Regions from separate parts of the Paenibacillus sp. FSL K6-1096 genome, predicted to be linked through region 1. Evidence: riboswitches for the same ligand, from Rfam matches in the RefSeq annotation. Region 1 holds a riboswitch; each other region holds the start of a gene.
The links. A riboswitch is a leader RNA that binds a small molecule or an ion and turns the genes downstream of it on or off. The one in region 1 is predicted to bind cyclic di-AMP.
Positions count from the first base shown of each region.

Region 2: linked by a shared signal. The riboswitch ahead of MHI24_RS16570 (3D domain-containing protein) and the one ahead of MHI24_RS01635 (APC family permease) in region 1 are both predicted to bind cyclic di-AMP.
Region 3: linked by a shared signal. The riboswitch ahead of MHI24_RS19010 (hypothetical protein) and the one ahead of MHI24_RS01635 (APC family permease) in region 1 are both predicted to bind cyclic di-AMP.

Region 1 covers NZ_CP150274.1:380,267-386,999, forward strand. The annotation lists gene MHI24_RS01625 (iron ABC transporter permease) at 1-758, opposite strand, end outside; gene MHI24_RS01630 (ABC transporter substrate-binding protein) at 893-1,930, opposite strand; gene MHI24_RS01635 (APC family permease) at 2,099-3,916, opposite strand; cyclic di-AMP (ydaO/yuaA leader) riboswitch at 4,045-4,204, opposite strand; gene MHI24_RS01640 (disulfide oxidoreductase) at 4,389-4,823, opposite strand; gene MHI24_RS01645 (DsbA family protein) at 4,820-5,572, opposite strand; gene MHI24_RS01650 (ATP-binding protein) at 5,665-6,733, opposite strand, start outside.
Region 2 covers NZ_CP150274.1:3,713,958-3,720,690, reverse strand. The annotation lists gene rnmV (ribonuclease M5) at 1-307, opposite strand, end outside; gene MHI24_RS16570 (3D domain-containing protein) at 465-1,622, opposite strand; cyclic di-AMP (ydaO/yuaA leader) riboswitch at 1,901-2,129, opposite strand; gene MHI24_RS16565 (TatD family hydrolase) at 2,328-3,098, opposite strand; gene MHI24_RS16560 (HD domain-containing protein) at 3,153-4,436, opposite strand; gene MHI24_RS16555 (AbrB/MazE/SpoVT family DNA-binding domain-containing protein) at 4,712-4,966, shown strand; gene rsmI (16S rRNA (cytidine(1402)-2'-O)-methyltransferase) at 5,627-6,532, opposite strand; gene MHI24_RS16545 (tRNA1(Val) (adenine(37)-N6)-methyltransferase) at 6,529-6,733, opposite strand, start outside.
Region 3 covers NZ_CP150274.1:4,261,534-4,268,266, reverse strand. The annotation lists gene MHI24_RS19025 (oxidoreductase) at 1-473, opposite strand, end outside; gene MHI24_RS19020 (MerR family transcriptional regulator) at 470-871, opposite strand; gene MHI24_RS19015 (hypothetical protein) at 999-2,330, shown strand; cyclic di-AMP (ydaO/yuaA leader) riboswitch at 2,549-2,721, shown strand; gene MHI24_RS19010 (hypothetical protein) at 2,857-3,309, shown strand; gene MHI24_RS19005 (hypothetical protein) at 3,392-3,580, opposite strand; gene MHI24_RS19000 (hypothetical protein) at 3,668-4,360, opposite strand; gene MHI24_RS18995 (zinc-dependent metalloprotease family protein) at 4,382-5,011, opposite strand; gene MHI24_RS18990 (ABC transporter permease) at 5,322-6,611, opposite strand; gene MHI24_RS18985 (ATP-binding cassette domain-containing protein) at 6,604-6,733, opposite strand, start outside.

The DNA.
Region 1 (6,733 bases):
CGGGTGCGCTGGCCGAGGCCTGCGGCGACATCCCGCCCCAGACTCAATAGCGTAATCGAGCGCGATAGCATCAGCGAACCGATGAGGGCTGCCGCGACCCAAGGAAATATAATCTGCAGTTGCTTCCAGCTCGCTCCGCCAACCCCGCCGGCCATCCAGAATGCGATATCCTGGGAGAGGCTGAACAGAATGGCGATGCCCTGGCTGACCGCCAGCAGCAAGGCGCTTACTGCCGCACCGGCCAGAGTAAGCCGGAGCGGAGTCAGACCGCTGTGAGAGAGTGAACCGATTCCGAACACCAGCAGCGAGGCCACAGCCGCTCCAATGAAGCAGTACATCATGATGTACGTGAAGGATAACGAAGGTGCGAAGGCAAAGGCCAGGGCCAAGCCGACGCCCGCCCCGGCATTAAGCCCGAGCAGTCCGGAATCCGCCAGCGGATTGCGGGTCATACCCTGCATAATTGCCCCGGCCACAGCAAAGCATGCGCCCACCAGTGCTCCAGCGGCAGCCCGGGGAATACGCAGCTCCCGGATGACCTGATGCTGCGGCAGCTCCGGATTGAACCGGAAGACTGCCTCCCATACGGTAGCCAGCCGGATATCCGCTGCGCCAACCGATACAGATATCATCAGTCCGAAGAGAATCGCCGCTATTCCCAGCACGAGAATCGCTGCTGCGGCAGCCGGCCGCGAGCGGACACGTGTGTTTCCTTCATCAGAAGGAGCTTTCAGAGCAGAATCTGTGGATGAAGCCATTACCCGTCTCCTTATTATAGATGATTATGATTCTCATTATCGCAAAGATATGGATATTGTTCAACATTTAAAAGAGGCAGGCTCCTATATCCTGAGGATATAAAAGCCTGCACAATGCTCCGCAGATAAAGAACTTATTTTACAAAGCTGCTCAGAATATCATCGATGGTCTTGGAATTGGCTATAGGACCGCTGTACAGCCAGCTGGTATCTTTGCCGAACTCGTGAACATTCCCTGCCTTGACGGCCGGAATCCCCTTCCAGACAGCCCCCTCCGTAATCTCAGCTCCGTCTGCCTTGTCACTGTTCACCAGAATGATATGCTCAGCAGTCAGCTCAGACAATTTCTCAAGTGAAATCGGGTTCCACGGTGCTCTGGACTCCTCAGGAATCTCAGTCACCAGATTCGGAAGCTTCACTCCAAGATCGCCATACAATACCGCACCGCTGCTGCGGGTCTCATCTACGATGAAGAAGTTCTTTGACACCAACCATAGAACAGCTACTGAATCATCACCGATAGCAGCAGAGACGGCAGCTTTGGCGGAAGCAGCTTTCTGATCATAGTCTGCAATGACCTTCTCAGCTTCCGGAGTCTTGTTCAGCAGCTCACCGATCTTGAGCAAGGCTGCTCGCCAGTCACCGCTGACTTCATCGCCAAGTACATAGGTTGGTGCGATTTTGTTCAACTGGTCATAGAGACCGTTCTGAACTGTGCCTTCCGACTGGACGATGTGGAAATCCGGCGTGAAGCTGGTGACTGCTTCCAGCGGCAGATCATAGCTGATCGGCGGAACATCCTTAAGCTCAGCAGCGAGGTATTTCTGAGTACCATTCTTAGTAGACCATTGGGCAACCGGAGTCACGCCAAGCGCTACAAGATAATCCTCCAGATAAGAAGCAATGACGCGCTGAGGATTAGCGGGAACAGTCACCTGATGACCCATGGCATCCGTTACGGTCTTCTCCACAGCGGGTGCGGCAGTTGCTGCAGGTGCCGCTGAAGCCTCCGCAGCAGCTTCCATTGTTGCCGCAGGTGCGGTGGCTGCTGCATCGTTACTGCCTGCATTGCCATTATTATTTCCGCAAGCGGACAGCAGCAGTGTTGTGGTCATCAGTCCGGCCACCGCCAGCTTCACACTTCCTGATCCTTGCAGGTTGAACGAAAACATTGAGTACCCCTCCTGTTGTATGTTCCCCTCATGAATGGCAAAAGTCCTGTTACCTTTACCTTGTCTATACTGATGATATTGATTCTCATTCTCTCTGTCAACTATAAAAACGAAAAACAGCCGCCTCCGCACCACGCAGAGACAGCCGTCTTCATCGAATCTTCTATATTATTTGTGCAAATGGAAAGGTACAGTCGCAATAACTATATCCTTCTGATTCATCAGATAAGAGCGGATGAACAAGCTGGTCTGATTATGCAGCACCGCCTGCCACCAGTGCTTGGTCACGAATTGCGGAATGAGAACGGTAATATGGTCTGTAGCAGCGGTCTTCCACTCCACGGTATCGATAAACTTCACCAGCGGGCGGATGATGCTGCGGTACCGGGAGCGCAGCACGATCAGGCGCACGCCCGGGTTCCACTCCTCCCACTTCTGCTCCATCTTATGAATCTCTTCCTCATCGAAGCCTACATATACTGCAACCACATTATCCGTCAGCGACTTGGCATAACTGATCGAATGCAGTACGGCCCGGGTAACCCCGGCCACCGGCACGACCACAGTACTTCCCTTAATGCAGGGCTTGTCGGTAGCCGGACAGATCCGCAGCTGGTCGGCAATGTTCATATAATGGCGGTGAATCCGGTGGAACACGAAGATCACGACCGGCAGGAAGATGAAGGCCATCCAGACGCTGGAGAACTTGGTGATGATGAAGATCAGCGTAATCGTTAACGTGGTCAGCATCCCGACCGTATTCACGGCGAACTTGCTCTGCCAGCCTTGCGGCTTCGTCCGGTACCACTGGACCATCATCCCCAGCTGTGACAGGGTGAACGGAATGAATACCCCGACCGCATATAACGGAATCAGGCCTTCTGTATTCCCGTGAAACGCAGCTACCAGCAACGCGGACATAATGCCGAGGAAAATAATCCCGTTGGAGAAGCCCAGCCGGTCGCCGCGCACCATGAAGGCATGAGGCAGATATTTGTCTTTGGCGAACATGAATGCCAGCAGCGGAAAGGCGGAATAGGCTGTATTGGCCGCCAGGAACAGGATCACCGCCGTAATTCCCTGAATGAAGAAGTATAACCCGCCGCGGCCGAACGTGGACTCGGCAATCTGCGAGACCACTGTCGCCTTCTCATCCGGTACAATCCCGTACCAGTAGGCCAGCAGCGTAATTCCGGTGAACATAATGCCGAGAATCAGGCCCATCAGCATCAGCGTTTTTGCTGCATTTTTCTCCGCAGGGGCCTTGAAGTTAGGAATGGCATTGGAGACCGCCTCCACCCCGGTGAGCGCAGAACAGCCGGAGCTGAACGCCTTCAGCAGCAGGAACATGCTCACGTTCGAGACGGCCGAGCCAATCTCGGGAACGCTGGCATGGGTGCCGCCGGTCATGTATTTGAAGACCCCTGAGATAATCAGGACAAAGATCGAGACTACGAACAGATAGACCGGGATGGCGATGAAGGACGCCGATTCGGTTACCCCGCGCAGGTTGATAATCGTTAAGAGCAGAATAACGGATACCGCAATAAGTACACTATGACCATGCAGGCTCGGAAAAGCGGAGGTAATCGCATCCGTACCCGCCGAGGCACTTACCGCCACCGTCAGGATGTAATCGACCAGCAGCGAGCCTCCGGCCAGGAGGCCGGTATGAACCCCGAGGTTGCTTTTGGCGACAATATAGGCCCCCCCGCCCTGTGGATAAGCGAAGATCGTCTGCCGGTAAGACAGAATCAGAATGGCCAGCAGGCCCAATACGGCTAATGCAATTGGCAGGGAATACCAGATCGCGGTAAATCCGGCGGCGACCAGTACGATTAAGATTTGTTCTGTTCCGTAGGCTACCGACGAGAGCGCATCAGAAGACAGGACAGCCAGTGCTTTCACCTTGGATAACTTTTCATGATCGAGTTCGTTCGACTTCATCGGACGCCCGATCAATAGTCGTTTTACCTTGCTTACCATTGTAGTAACAGTTCCTCTCTTGGTTGAGTTGAATCGGGGTTCCGTGCGCTGTTTTCATAAGTGGATTTCATAAATGCAGGCACCAAAATAAGCATACGGAAATGATCCGCATGCCTAAGAGTGCATGGTCATTATCCCACTGTTGCTTACGAGGTTAGCTGGCGGATTCGGGCTGTGGCAGCCCTACGGTTACAGGTCCTGAAACCCGCTCCCGATTCACCCCTTTTGGCCAAGGCCAAAGTGTGGTTCCCCCGTTCTTCCTTCCGGAAAATTCAGCGCGTATTCAACTTCTCACAAGGACTAATATTAAGCTACAATGCCCCTTCCGTAAAGCGGTGAAACAAATGAAAAAAGAATGAAAAGCATCCAAAACCACCAAATCAATGATCCGGTAAGTCTAGATCTTTCATTCTCTTTCATTATCCCTTTAAGACGTGATTTTACAGGGTTTGTGAAGATATTTGTGCAGCACTTATTCTGCCGTTTCCTCTTCGCGGCCAGTCCATAGCAGAACAGCAATTAATGCAAATGCGATGAGGGCCAGCAGAGGGACGGTGATGAACCCGAACCAGTTCAGATAATCCTTGTTGCACGGGACGCCGATGGTGCAGGGAATCACCTTGCTGAGTGCAGGAATCTTCTGCTCGGCGTAATGATAGATGGAAATACTGCCGCCGATCAGACTGAGGGGAAGCACGTACGGAATGATCCGCTTGTCCGCCCGGTAGGTCGCGATCCCCAGCAGGAACAGCTGCGGGTACATGAAGATCCGCTGGAACCAGCAGAGCTTGCAGGGCTCATAGTGCAGCACCTCACTGAGATACAGGCTTCCCGCTACAGCCACTACACAGACGAACCAGGCCAGATAGAGACAATTGCGGCGGCAGAAGGCGGAGAAGCCGGTCATGGGGTTGCCGCAGCTCCCGCTGCTTCCTGAATCCGTGCATCAATCTCTTCCATATTAAACGGCTCCTTCACCTTGACTCCATTCACGAACAATGAAGGTGTATTCGTTACCCCGGAATCCGTTCCTAACTGAATATCCCGGTCGAGCTCCTTCTCATAGGTGCGTTCGTCAATATCCTTGCGGAGGACATCGTAATCTACCGGCAGCTCCAGCTGCTTGGCAAGACTCACCATGTAGTCAGGAGTGGCCCATTCCTTATCCTCGGCACCCTGATTCGCGTAGATGGCATCGAAGTATTTCCAGAAGGCCTCCTGGTTCTGGTGATAGACCGACAGCGCAGCGAGTGAGGCGGTACGGGAGTCAGGGCCGATAAAGGCCAGATTCACGAAGTAAAAGGACGCCTTATTCTGCTCCACATACTGCTGAACGATCTGCGGCTTAATCACTCCAGTGAACTGGGCACATGCCGGACACTTATAATCGCCGAACTCCACGATCTTCACCGGAGCATCCTCCTTGCCGAGCCGCATCATCTCGCTGTAATTAAACGAAATCGGAGCAGCATTGGAATCTGAGTCCGTGTCTTTGGAGGCGAGCAGATATAATCCGACAAAAATAATGATGACAATAGCTATCGTGCTCACGATCACAATTCTCGTCTTCTGCTTCTGCTGCTCCAGCTCTGCCCTGCGCTTGTCCTGCTTGCTCATTTGGGGAACCGTGACTTTATTCTTTTTCGTTTTGCTCAAAGAGAGTTCCTTTCCGTCCTCTGGACTAAGGTGATTAAAGTTCAGTTACTTTTCATTAGTATATAATTAAACCTCTGCTGTTGGCAAACCCATTATCCGGCTTCTGTGGCCCCGGACGAGGAGGCTCCGTCATCCCCTCTGTGGCTTCCAAAGAACACTTCTGGGGAATGCTCCAGCGACTGCAGTACAATCCGGACGATGAACCGGGTGCCGCCGCCTTCTGCCGGCTCCGCCCAGATCTCACCCTGCATCAGATCGACCAGCTTCTTGCAAATTGCCAGCCCCAGGCCTGTGCCGGGGTATTTGCGGTTGTGCGAGCCGTCCACCTGAGTGAACGATTGAAAGAGCAGCTTCAGCTTATCCGGCGCAATGCCGATCCCGGTATCACGCACCGTGAACTGGAGCGCCTGCGCACTCCCGCGGATGCCGTAGGATTCCGCTTTGACCGTAACAGAGCCGGAGGGAGTGAATTTCACGGCATTGCCGACCAGATTAATCAGAATCTGGCGGATTCTTGCCTTGTCTCCGGCATAATGGTCAGGCAGCCCCTCTTCAATCTCCAGATGAAGCGATACCGGCTTGTCTTTGGTACTGACCACGAACAGATCTACACATTCCTGCAGCAGTACCTTCAGCTGGAAGGGCTCCTTCGCAAGCGTCAGCCCCTCCGCCTCCAGGCGGGAGATATCCAGAATGTCGCTCATCACATGCAGCAGCGCATGGCTGCTTGTACTCTGCAGCTGCAGCAGCTCCAGCAGCCCCGGGTCCGTCAGCTCATCGGACAGCAGCTGGTTGATGCCGATAATTCCGTTCAGCGGGGTACGGATTTCGTGGCTCATGGTGGCCAGAAACTCGCTTTTCATCGTAACCGCACTCTCTGCGGCATCCCGGGCCTGAATCAGCTCCTGCTGATACTTCATCAGGGCGGTGATATCCTCGGCTACGATATAGACCAGCTGATCGGCATGATGCTGCAAGGGAAAGACGGTCACGCTGCAGACCATCTGCTCGCCGCCCTTGGTACGGATCTTCAGCTCCAGCTTGGACGACTGGCCGCGCGATGCACGAAGCACAGCCTCCCTGACTGCGTTCTCGTCCCGGTCACTGTATAAGATGTGTTTATAATCCCCCAGTTCCTCTCTTCCATACCCTGTCAAGCTG
Region 2 (6,733 bases), 3.3 Mb from region 1:
CATGGCGGATCGCTTCAGGCGAGGCATTCTCCACGCCAATATCCCCCTTGCGGGTTGCGTCCTTCTCCGGGATGAAGGCGTGCTTGCAGCCGGGCACCTTGGAGGAGACGATTTTGCGGATACGCTCCCCGGCATGGTCAGGGTCCGTGAGAATGATGACGCCTCTGCGCTCCATAGCCAGCGCTATCTTGGCAATGACCTTACGGTCCACGGCGGAGCCGCCGGTTTCGATCGTGTCGGCCTCTACCGCGCGCTTCACGGCCACAGTGTCGCTTTTGCCTTCCACAACAATTAATTCCTTGATCATCGATAAGTTGACTCCTTACTCCAGAACGCAAAAAGAAGAGGATTCGCTCCCCTTCTTTTTGGCTAAAGAATGTATAAGTGATGAGCGGCAGCTCTCAAGCTTCGTAAGTGCTTCCCTCACTATATCCTATATACCGCTAATTTGCAAAAGTCCCGCGTTAATTCAGCTCCGGCTTCACCGGTCCGATGACATAGAGGGTCCGTGACTTCCGGCCGAAATTACGCGCATGGCTCAGTGAATCGTAATAGACATCCACCTTATTGCCTTTGATGGCACCGCCGGTATCCTCTGCGCGGCGGAATCCTAATCCTTCAATGTACACCCACCAGCCAATCGGAATTACATTCGGATCAACAGCGATAGTACGCCCTTCTGTCACACGTGTGCCTGAGGCGGTACGGGTTCCAATACCCGGCTCCTGCGAGGAATACGCCGTCATGGATACATTTTTGATCATGCGCTTATACTCAAAATTCACGCCTGCCTTGCTCGTTACCTTGTTCGCCTTAGCGCTGACTTTGGATGATTTGGAGGTTGCTTCGGGTTTGGAAGTTGTGGCCACAACAACGGGCTTAGGAAGAGGCTTGGTGCCCACGGCAATCACCTTGTCTTTGGTGACTGTGTGTACTTCCTTGCCGATCATGCGCATGGATGCCAGCTCGCCATCGTGATAGACCTTCTCGATGTGCTGGATCATTACGCCCGGCTTGCCTGCCTGTGCTACCCGAACGGTTCCCTTGGTTAATGAGGGGTCTGCTGTCTTGATGACCCGGAACGGCAGGTTGGTGGTCCGCTGGACGACCTGCTTGTTAACCCGGACAATCTTGACTTTCATATCGGCAGATACTGCGGTGTCTTTCGAAGGGTAAATCTTGTCTAAGCCTTCCAGGCTATAGCCCAGCTTGCCGATTGCCTGACCAATAGTATCCTCGGTCGTGAATAATACCTTTGTCTTTCCGTCCGCCGTAAGGATGAACCTCTGTGCGGTGTTAATAACGACACGGTCGCCGTCTTTTATCTCATCACTAAGGGCAAAAGATAATTCATCATGCTCCTGGAGCGATATCTGTTCTTTGGCCAGTACATCACTGAGCAGCGCCTCGCGCGTCTCCAGCGTCTGTACCCGTCCGTCTATGACTAGAGTAATTTCCTTTTTGCTCTGACCGTGTACGTACAGCAGAATGAACAGTGCGATCACAAGGGATAACACACCGGCAAGCAATAATACCCGGGGGTTGACTTGCTTCCACCGTAATGCGAAAGACCTGCTGGATGATTGCGAATCATGGGATACCTCTGGTTGGAATACGCCCACTCTCTCCATCCTCCTTACATAGCCCCGTCGTCCAAGTATATCAAGGTGACTGAATCACTTCTGACGAAACTAAGTTTGAGATTACAACAGGATACGCCCGCATTGCTTCAGCGTCTCCTGCTCATGGATCGCCTCTCGGCATGGTGACTCCCGGATCTGTTATATAACAGTATGCCGGGATCATCCGCAATATTCAAAACAAAAAAGCCAAGAAAGAGTTCACAGAGGACTCTTTCGTGGCTTCTCCGGTGTCGAATACAGGCGGCTATGCACGAGGTTTCCTCTCTTACTTACGCTTACGGGGTTAGCTGTCGGGTTCGGGCATAAGAGAGATGCCCTATCTTAGGTCACCCGCTCACGGCGGTTGCCCTTAAATTCACCCCAAAGACCACGTAAAGAAATCAAATAATTGTCTGCGGCAATTCTGTGCTGTGCTAGGTACGTTCATGCGGCAGAGCAATTATCGGTTCCCCCGTTCTCCATACGGAGATTAAGCGAGACGATCCATGAATAAGTGGCTGTCACTGAAACAACAGCTCACTGCACTGAAAAGATGATATCCTGTTTTGATGCATGTTGTAAAGGACGATTCAACCACGTTTACGTAAAAAAATCATTAAAATATTGTAATATCCGGCTGTTTTTCGATTAAAAAAGTTCAATATATCGGCTATACTTCATTTTTGACCGCTTTTACTCGCTTTTTCAGACTATCCCAAATCGTTCCAGTGCGTTCGCATACGTAATTTCCGCCAATTCCTGTAATTCCAAGCCTTTTATTTCCGCTGCTGCCTCGGCGACCAATCTCACATGAGCGGACTCATTTCGCTTGCCCCGGAACGGGTGTGGTGTCAGGTATGGCGAGTCCGTTTCGATCAGGAGCCGGTCCAGCGGAGTCTGGGCAAGCACCTCTTTGGGCACCCTGGCGTTCTTGAAGGTGATAGGCCCCCCGAAGGACAAATGGAACCCGAGATCCAGACACATTTTGGCAGTCTCCCAGCTCCCGGAGAAGGAATGCATCACGCCTCCCACCTCACTGGCCTTCTCCTCGCGGAGAATGCGGACAACATCCTCATGGGCATCCCGGTTATGAATGCTGATCGGCATCTTCAGCTCACGGGCCAGGCCAATCTGCTTGCGGAATACTTCATGCTGCACATCCTTCGGAGAGGTATCCCAATAGTAATCCAGCCCGATCTCGCCGATGGCAACGACCTTGGGATGGGCGCACAGGGAAGCAATCCATTCGAGGTCCCCGTCCTTCATAGTGACCGCATCCTGGGGATGCCAGCCCACCGCTGCATAAATATAATCATATTGCTCAGCAAGCTGCATCGTGGTCGGAATCGTCTCGCGGTTGAAGCCGATATTGATCATTTTGCTGACTCCGGAGGCATGGGCGCGGGCAATCACCTCTTCGCGGTCTTCGTCGAATTGCGGCGCATCCAGATGGGTATGTGTGTCGAATAACTGCATGAATGAACATCCTTTCTGCCTTAATTTCTATAGTATAGGGTCAAGCTTAAGCGGTTACCTGGCGAAAATTTCTGCTATCCTTGCCGGCAGCTGCGGAAGGGCTTTCTGTACCTTATCCTGCGGAAAATAAAGATGGTACCGCCCCCGGTGTATTCCGCTGATCGAGCGGACAATATCCGAGACCTCAGAGATTTCCCTCAGCCGCTCATGCCGGTCCAGCAGCAGGATCTGTTTGCTGTCGAATCCGTCTCCCGGACGGAACACATCATAAGGCAGATCGGTGGGATAATCAATCTCCAGATCATAATCGGCACGCAGCCCGGCCGCTGAGAAGCTGCGGCGGATTTCGTCAATCGTCTCGGAATCGAGATGCTCCGTCTCTACATATTTATACAGCCTGCGGTGAATAAACCGGCTGCACAGATCGCTCAGCACCGGGTCGTCCTCCAGCGTCCACTGCATGAAGGCCGTCTGCATCAGCGCCTCATCCAGCAGCAGGTACTGGGCCACCGACACCTCTCCGCTGAACAAATCGCTTAATGGCTCAATCATGAACCGGAAGGCATGTCCCTCCAGCACCAGCTCCTTGGCTCTGCGGAGAATCTGCCGGAGAATAATCTCCGAGCTGCGGGTCACCGGGTGGAAATAGACCTGCCAATACATCTGATAACGGGACATCAGATAATCCTCGATAGCGTGCATTCCTGATTCCTTGACCACCACCCGGCCGTCATACGGACGCAGCATCCGCAGAATCCGGTCGATGTCGATCGTTCCGTAATTCACCCCTGTATAGTACGCATCCCGCAGCAGATAATCCATCCGGTCGGCATCCAGCGGTCCCGACACCAAATTGACAACAATTTCGTGCTCATAGGTTTTGGCAATGACCGAAGCCACCTTGGCGGGGAAATCATCTGCCACATCGCGCAAGATGGCCGTAATTTCGGTATCCTCCAGAATAATCCGCCGGGTCCAGTCCTCATGATCCATTTCAAAAGCTTCTTCTATAGAATGGGAGAACGGGCCATGTCCCAGATCATGCAGCAGCGCGGCGCACAGCGTAAGCAGTCTTTCTTCAGGCATCCAGTCCTTGTAGCCGCTCCGTTCGAATTGGGAGATGATTCTGCGGGTAATCTCATACACGCCAAGCGAATGGGAGAACCGGCTGTGCTCTGCGCCATGGAAGGTCAGATAAGAGGTGCCAAGCTGCCTTATGCGCCGCAGACGCTGGAATTCCGGGGTGTTAATCAGTCTCCAAATAATGGTGTCCTGCACGTGAATATAGTTGTGAACCGGGTCCTTAAATACTTTCTCTTCAGACAAAGGCTGCCTCATGAGCTCAACTCCTTTTCTTGTTTTATAAGAAATAGTGTCATATAATGTCGAAAGTTGACGATTATTGTACTGACAAATCGACAAAAGACTTTTACTGCTCTTTGTAAAGAAAATGCTTGTTCCCCAGCGGAATAAAAGTTTTCGCAAAAGATTCCTTAAAATTAACCTCAAAAAAGGTTGACTGTTTTGGGAATGGTTGGTATTATAAATATCATAAAACAGTGAAGAATGTCGAATAATGACGCTTTTGAACATTGAGAGGAGCAACGATTGTAATGATGAAATCAACAGGAATTGTACGTAAGGTAGACGAGCTTGGACGGGTCGTTATTCCGATTGAATTGCGTCGCACCCTTGGCATTGGAGAAAAAGATGCGCTCGAAATTTACGTGGACGGTGAGCGGATCATGCTTAAGAAATACGAGCCTGCTTGTATTTTCTGCGGCAATGCTGAGAATGTAACTTACTTCAAGGGTAAAATTGTTTGCCATGAATGTATTTCTACTATCCCTACCCCTGTGACAAACTAAGATAAATAGGGTATAATAGGAACTAATCCAATTGTTAATTCTAACCTTTTTATATCTCCTTGGCCTCCTGTTCGCGCGGGAGGTATTTTTTTATCTTAATTTCCGGGGACTTTCCCCGGATTCCCCTTTTCCCTAGAAAGCATTTTTACAACCATTTCACAACCTTGACTTATAAAATCTGCTGCTTCCCCTCCCAAACCCTCCCCACGGGGAGGGCCCCAAAGGGCACCTGCCCTCTGGACACCTGGAAGCTCGGCGAATCCCTGCAACTGGCGCGGAAGGAAGCAATGTTCGGCGCAGGACCGGCCCTTCTCGGACTCCCTGACGGTACGTCCTCAGGGCCTTACCCGCGAGGGGGGCGCCATAGGCATATTGCCTACGGCGGCTGCGCGGTATGGCGGCTTCGCCGGCCATGACAAGACCTTATGGTGGCTTCGCCAGCCATGACAAGACCTTATGGCGGCTTCGCCGACCATGACAGGAGTTATAGTGCCGAAGGATTTATTTTATATAGTTGGAACATCACACCATGGATGATTTGGATAAGAATGCTTCTATTAGTTAGCTAATCCCAACCGCTTGTTACCTATTATATAAATAAATTTCAACCATTTACAACCAGTTATACCCTTTAAATATTTCTTTTTCCAAAGTAATCTTCTATTCCCGCTCGAGCAGCGAGTTATAAATATCCCTCTTAGACAGGCCGCGGTCGGACGCGGCTTTTTTCATAGCCTCTTTACGTGGTAAGCCTGAAGCTTCATAGTGGGCAACATGCGCCTCCACCTCAAGCTCGCGCCACCAGGAGGATTCGGCCAGTTCTGCCTCTTCCTTGCTCTCCCCCTCCAGTACGATGACGTATTCGCCGAGCGGTGGATGCTCCTCCAGCCAGGCCAGGCATTCCTCCAGGGTTCCGCGCAGGAACTCTTCATAACGCTTCGTCAGCTCACGCGCCAGCGTGACCCGGCGGTTGCCGAACGCTTCCAGCAGATGCGCCAGTGTCTTGGCGACACGGTGCGGGGACTCGTAGAAGAGCAGTGTCCCTTGTGCCGCACGCAGGGATGACAGAACGGTACGGATGTCCTTGCGCTCACGGGGCAGAAAACCTACGAAGGTAAAGCTGGAAGTGGGCAGACCGGATGCGATCAGAGCAGACAAGGCGGCATTCGCCCCGGGCACCGGAATGACCGGAATCCCGTGGCTGACGGCCAGCGCGACCAGATCGGCACCAGGGTCGGAAATCGCCGGCAGGCCGGCGTCGCTAACCAATGCCAAATTTTTACCTTCTATTATATAGCGTATCAGCTCAGGCCCGCTGGCGGCCTTATTATGCTCATGATAGCTGAACAGCAGGGACGGCGTAATCTCGAAATGGCTCAGTAATTTGCGTGTCTGTCTGGTGTCCTCTGCAGCAATGATGTCACATTCCTTCAGCATGCGGACGGCACGGTAGGTCATGTCCTCCAGATTGCCGATCGGCGTCGCTACCAGATACAGCTTCCCGCATCCGTCCGGCTTCGCTCCAGCCTGGTTATTCTGAAAGCTGCTTTGGCATTGTATCTTCATTGGCGGATATCCTCTTTGTTCCCGTAGTAGATGTCCAGAATCTCCGGACAGTATTGATTGTCCTCATTATATACGATAAGCGGGGGTTGTAAACGCACCTCAGGCTTCCCGTCCCGCGCAGCCTCAATCAGCACCATATTGGCCTCTAAGTGAGCACGGGGATGCACAAAGCGGATCACCTTCGGCTCCAGCCGGTGCTTG
Region 3 (6,733 bases), 3.3 Mb from region 1:
GACCCGGCCTTCACCAGCGCAGGCCACAGCCGGGCAGCCAACTGGAAATGACCCAGATGATTGGTGGCAAACTGCCCCTCATATCCGCGGGCATCCCGGGTCAGCGGCGTAGCCATAATTCCGGCGCTGTGAATCAGGATATCAAGCGGACGGCAGGAGTCCAGGAACTGCCGGGCGAAGGCATCAACCGATGCCGGGTCCAGCAAATCCAGCGCTGCAATCTCGGCTCCGGGAATGCCGGCCAGGGTATGCCGCGCTTTCTCCGGTGTCCGTACCGGCACAATCACCTTAGCGCCGGCCGCAGCCAGCACACGCGTGGTCTCCAGGCCCAGACCGGAATACCCGCCGGTCACGACCGCTATTTTACCGCTGAGATCATGTCCTTGTATAACTTCCTCTGCTGTAGTGTCCGCATCATAGCCTGAAGGAATCGGGTGCTGTCTCCCCCGCACATCATTCCATTCTGTATTCATTGTCCGTCCCTCCTCCGTTCCATTTCGGCGATGAACCTGCCGTCCTTGATCTCCTGAAAGTTCTTAAGCTTGTATCTCATCAGCTCCAGCGCATCCGTCAGCTCAGCAAGCTGCTCCTCAATCAGCATCCGGTGCCCGTCCAGCACCTGATAACATGCCTCATAGTCACTTTGGGCAGAAGCCGCGATATATTCCTGAATTCTGCGCAGCGGCATATGGGTTCTTTTGAGGATCGCCACAAAATGCACCCGGTCCAGCTCTTGCCTGCTGTATGCGCGCTGGCCATTCTCCTTGCGTGTCGCCGGAGGCAATAGCTTGATCTTCTCATAATAGCGGATGGTATCCTGGGTAAGCCCTGTCCGCTTGGCAACCTCGGCAATGGTGTATACAGGCTCCATGCCGTCCACCTCCTTCTTCGTCTCAAATCATAATCGCTGGAGTATGGTCCAAGTCAAGCCGGGATCGGCGATTCATAAATGATAATATTGTATAATTACATATATCTGGAATAGGAGGAATGATCATTTGAACTGGCTACAAGAAGACGCCGCCGCCAAATGGCGCGCAGAAGGACAACGTTATGTTAACGATATTAATTATTATGTCCATAAAGGATTGACTGAAGGCTGGGACAAGGCGGGGGATGAGCCCGCAGGGGATTCACGTTCTGCCCTTGCCGCCAAGGTCTATAAAATGATCCGCGGGGCTAATGAGCAGGGGAAGATCGCTGAGCTGAGGGAGCAGCTGCCGGCAGCAACGTGGCCGCTGGAACGGCAGTTCCAGAAGGAAATGCGGGCGATTCGCGGTATCCATTTTATAAGTAATGATGATGTCGTCTTCAGCACCGGCTCACCCTGGGAGAATAATGCTGTGGTGACTGTGCACAATGAGGCTTTTTCCGTATTTAGCGGATACAGCCTGGTCGGGGCCTCTCCCGGCAATCAGCTCCATGCCCTCGCGGGCAAGCAAGGCATTACCATTATGCAATCCATGGACAGCACCTTGCAGGGAGAAGTTGTAGCTGAGCTTTCCTGGCGGGAGCTGAACGGGAAGATTCAATCGCTGGACCCGGACTTTCCCGTTCTGAACATAGACAGCCTGGATCAGGAGTTACCCTTGGAAGAAGTGATTCCTTTTAACGAAGGACATGCGTTATTGCTGGTCACCAGCCAGGGAATCTTCCTGGTCGAGCAATCGCAAGAGAAGTCATGGAGCGTGAAATTGCTGCACCCGGATCTCGAAGAATATAAGGAAGATGAGATGGAGCATATCGAGATTGATATGGCGCATGGTGCTGTATCGCCGGACGGAAGATGGATCGCACTTGGCAGCCAGGGCAGCGATCATCTTTTGTATGACATCACTACAGGGCAGGTGCACAGCTTCAATCCGGAATCCAGCTACCCGCACTATACTATATTTACGAAGGATCAGCGCAGCGTATGGTACAATGCCTGCCACTTCTATAATGGTGCTACCCTTGCCGTGTCCCTTGAACAGGTGGAGGCGGGCGAGTTCCCTGCGGAACAGGATTATCCGGTCGTGAACGAGGAAGCCCGGGTCTATGCGGCAGCCGCTCTGGAGGATGGTGTTGTCATTGGCGATGCTTATGGCTACTTGAGGCTCATTAATGCAGAAGGCCAAGAACTGTGGCGTTACTATGCCGGGAGCACCATATCAGGGTTAGCTGTCAATCCAGATGAGACCTTGCTGGCCGTGGGGACTTACGGAGGCATGCTGCACTTCCTGGACCTTCATGCTACAGAGCGCAGCGGCTATGAAATTACAACGGGATCGGTTCGTGAGGTTAAGCGGATCATTGCCTGGAAGAATCAGAATAGCCCGCTGTGGTGGTGATAGGACCGTAAATTGGCTAAAAAAACATAAACCGGCGATTGAGCGAGATAAATGGCAGATAATCAGCTACATATATGAGTTTTGGCTTCCAGATGATTAGCCATACAGCCATTTACTGAAAACAAGGCAAAAAGCACTCTTTTCCATTTTTACAAAGGGCTCCTGAAAAGAGTATGATTCGTGTTGAAAGCAATTGAACGCATTCATGAAAATTAGCATATTCATGCACGCTGAATTTCCGCTATGCGGAAAACGGGGGAACCATCCGGCCGTCAGGCCGACTTGGGGTGAATCCGAAGGAGAGGGCCATTTGCGCCGTCTCCGGCAGGTAGGGCGACTCTCACCGCCCGAATCCGGCAGCTAACCTCGTAAGCGCCAAGAGAGAGATCATGATCCGCCACGTTATGGCGTCAGGCGTCTTCCGCCTGCACCACTAGCCGCAGCAGAGGTCTTCCTCTGTCTGCGGTTTTTTGCGCTTAATGAAGCCTTACCCATCCGTTAGCCATTCAGGAAGGAACGTGTCCACATGCCAGACCCCTTACCCCAGGCAGCAGCCGCTGCCGGATTCACCGACTATGTCCAGGACTACAGCGGACCTGTCTATGCCCTTAGCTGCTTGCTGCTGGAAAAAGGAGCCCGCGCCGAACAAGCCGCTGCCGCTACCTTCGCAGCGCTCTATACAGAGTGGGCAAAGGGCCGCCTCCCGGATAATGCCGGCGCTGCGGACGCTTACCGCGAGTGCATCCGGCAGTGTGCCCTGTTGGCCCCGGACCGCAGCCGCTGTACCTGTGCCCTGCTGAGCTGGGAGGATATGACCGTCAGCGCTCTATGGTATGGCCTGCAGCTTCCCCTGTCCGACATCAGCGGAATTCTCCAGCGCAGCATCCCGGAGCTGAAGGTCCAGCTAAGAAGCATAAGGGAACAGATGGCGGCTGCCAGCTCCCAGATCCCGGCGGTCCACCAGCCTACGGCGGGGTGAGGGGGAGGGCGTGGTCTGATCACAGGGGCCTGAACCTGCAATAAGCCGCAGCTTCCGCTACGGCTCTAACTCATGGCGCAGATCAGCGCTTGCCCTTCCCGCCCTTGACGAACCGCATGAACGCCATGCAGCAGCCCAGCAGCCCCAAACCCAGCAGCAAGGTCTGTAACGCTCCCAGCCACGTAGACCGGTCTGCAGGAATCAGGCTGCTGATAATAATCAGCAGAATCGAGACCGCAACCAGCACGGGAATTCCTCTACTTTTCTTCATAACCACTCATCACTCCCAACTGCTAATAGTACTAAGGTACACTATCGGCAGATGTTTAACCAGTTTGGGCGGGCTGGTGGGGGATTCTCAATTCCCCTTCATCGCTTCAATCTCGGCAATGAGATGATCGAGCTTATAACCATTGGTCTCCCGGGAGAAGGCCTTCATCTCTTCTGTCTGTCCCTCAAATGCAGACAGCACATAGTCGTCTTCGACCACATAATACGTGCCATACCGGGTAAAAGAGTAGCTTCCTTCCTGCTCTTTACCGACACCCTTTTTGACCGCTGCGACAATCTTCATGCCTGGTTTGAGTTCTGGCTCAATTCCTTTAAACTCAGAGTTATAGATAAGGTTAATCGTGTCGCTAACCTCTTCACCCGTAACAACTTCCTCGACCTTCACTTGAAATGAGGTGAACTCCGGCCGGTACGGCTCCTCACCGGATGCTTCTAATTTCTCTGCCAGATTACCCTCTGGAGTGCCAGGTTCAGTAATCAAGTCCACACTGAAATCCGGCATTTGCTGAACCACTTCAGCTATAATGACCGAATCAGTATAATCCAGCACCTCTTTAAACGTCAGATCCCGCAGATCGACATTCTGTGGTGAGCCCGTGGATAATGGATACTCCTTACGCAGTTCGTTTATTTTTTCTGGTGATAGGCTGGTGGCTGAAGACTTATCCGTAGTGGAAGAGGAAGGACCAGAACAGCCTGTGATTAATCCAAAAGCAATACATGCCGTGGCGGCAGCAGTTATTATTTTTTTGATGTTCATCTCAACCCTCCATTAACATATTTAATATTTATTATTTAAATCACTAGTATCATGTGGTCTTGGAACATAATAATCTTCATAGTTTCCACCAGTTCTCATAATGGACTCAGCATTAGTTGGGTAATAGAGTTCGTTAGGGTGGCCTAACCCGAGGGCATGGCCAATTTCATGTGTAATTGTTGCAATTTTATGAATAGTTGGATTGGAGCCACTGTACATGGAAGTATAGGGTGTCATAAAAATTTGTGCATATCTAATTTTCCTTGAGGAGTTTTGTACATTGGAAGAATTAATAATGTATCCGTCGGTTGACTTAGAGTCAGTTATTCCAAGTACGCCCGTTCCTATAATACCGAATCTTTGGTCCCAATAGGCTTTAGTGGTCGAGGCAATATCCAGAGTGGAAGCCCCAAAACTGGTTTGGCTTGTTGTTACTTTTTGTGAGTAAGTGGGCCATAAATATGAGGCAGTAGTATATGCGCTACTGTATTCAGTGCTTAAGTTATCTCCATTAATTTTCAAATAAGCCTTACCATTACTGATATTATCCCATTTAATTGGATAAGCAGTCGGATTACTCGTTGGACCGGTATAATAAATTTCATGTGCGTTTGCAGTAGAATTTAAGATAGGAATAGTGAACGTTAGCAATGCTACAAGCTAAATTGTTAGCGCTTTCCTTTTGCTCTGCATGTAGATAATGCACCTCTCCCTCATAAGTTATTAAATCTAGATATGGTTATATTTTGCATATTATTCCTTCCTCTATCAATACTTTTATGGTATTTTTTTCATTAATGTTCAATGGTTTCAAAGAAAGACCCGTCCATTGAACTGGACGGGTCTTTCTACAACAACTATTCATTAGGTCACAAGCGTCTAAGCAGCCCGTAACTTACAATCCTGCCAGCATCCCTTGCGCGAAATCCATTATGCCCTTAGGTTTTAGTTGTGTGCACTCTTAGATTTTATAAGCCTTCATCGCTTTTCTGATCTCTTTGATGCTAGGGCGCTTGCCGTACATCAGGACGCCGGTGCGGTAGATCTTGGCGGCAAGCCAGCCGAAGAGGAAGGTGGTCGCCAGCAGGATCGCCAGCGAGACCATGATCTCCCAGAGGGCGACCTCCCCGACCCCGATGCGCAGCAGCAGGCTGAGCGAAGAGGTGAATGGCACGAAGCTGGCTACCTTGACCAGCAGCGTATCCGGGTTCGAGATGCTGAACAGCGGCAGGTAGAAGCTGACGAAGCCCAGCATCATCACTGGCATGACAGCCTGGCCGAGGTCCTCGGTCCGGCTGACAATCGAGCCGACGGCGGCATACATCAAGGCGTACAGGAAGTAGCCCAGGATATACAGGATGAAGCCATATACAAGAATTCCTACATCCAGCTGGCCCAGATCCATATCAAAATCACTCAGAATGCCGGAATTGTGCGGCAGCATCAGGTTAACTGCAATGCTGGCCGAGATAATGGCAATCTGCATCAGTCCGACCAGGAAAATGCCGATGACCTTGCCGAACATTTGAGTTAACGGCGAAGCGCTGGTAATGAGGATTTCCATAATGCGCGAGCTTTTCTCCGAGGTAATCTCGGCTGAAATCATGTTGCCGGTCATCATGACGGACATGAAGAACAGCATCAGCAGGACGTAGACCACCACATAATTGATGGGCGGTTTATCCCGAACTTGGTCTGCGCCTCCCGCAGCCCCGTCCGTACTAAGCTGCGCGGTATCGATCGACACCGGAGCGAAGATCGCCGCCACCTGGCTCTCGGTCAGCTTGTCGCCGACAATCAGGCCGGTGTTCACCTGCTGCAAGGCGGCCTGCAGATTCGTTCTCAGCTTGCTGCTGATGTCTCCGTCTTTGCTGTGATACGTTACCGGGGGCACACCTTCACTGCCCTCTGCGGCAAAAGTCAGATACCCTTCAATTTTCCCATCCTCAATCCCCTGCTTAAGCGTTGCATCCTCGGCGGAAGGATAAGCGGTGAATACGACTTTATCTTCTGCTTCAGCCGGCGGGGTATAAGCAAGCAGCAGCTCGGCAGGCCGGAAGCCCTGCTCGGCAACGACTCCGATCTGTGTCGCGTCCTTGGCACCGTCCTCTCCCTTGAACACCTTGATCAGATAAGGGATATTCATCCCGATGCTGAGCAGGAGAACCAGGATCAGGGTAGTGATCATGAAGGATTTCGTCTTTACCTTGTTCTTGAATGTGAAGCCGATAATGGTTGCCATTTTATTCATTGGATTCACCCACCGCTCTGATGAAGATTTGGTTTAGCGTCGGTTCCTTGATCTCGAAATGCTCGACCTCGCCTTGAGCCATCGCCGCCTGCAGAATGCGCTGTGCAGCGCCAATCTCGCTG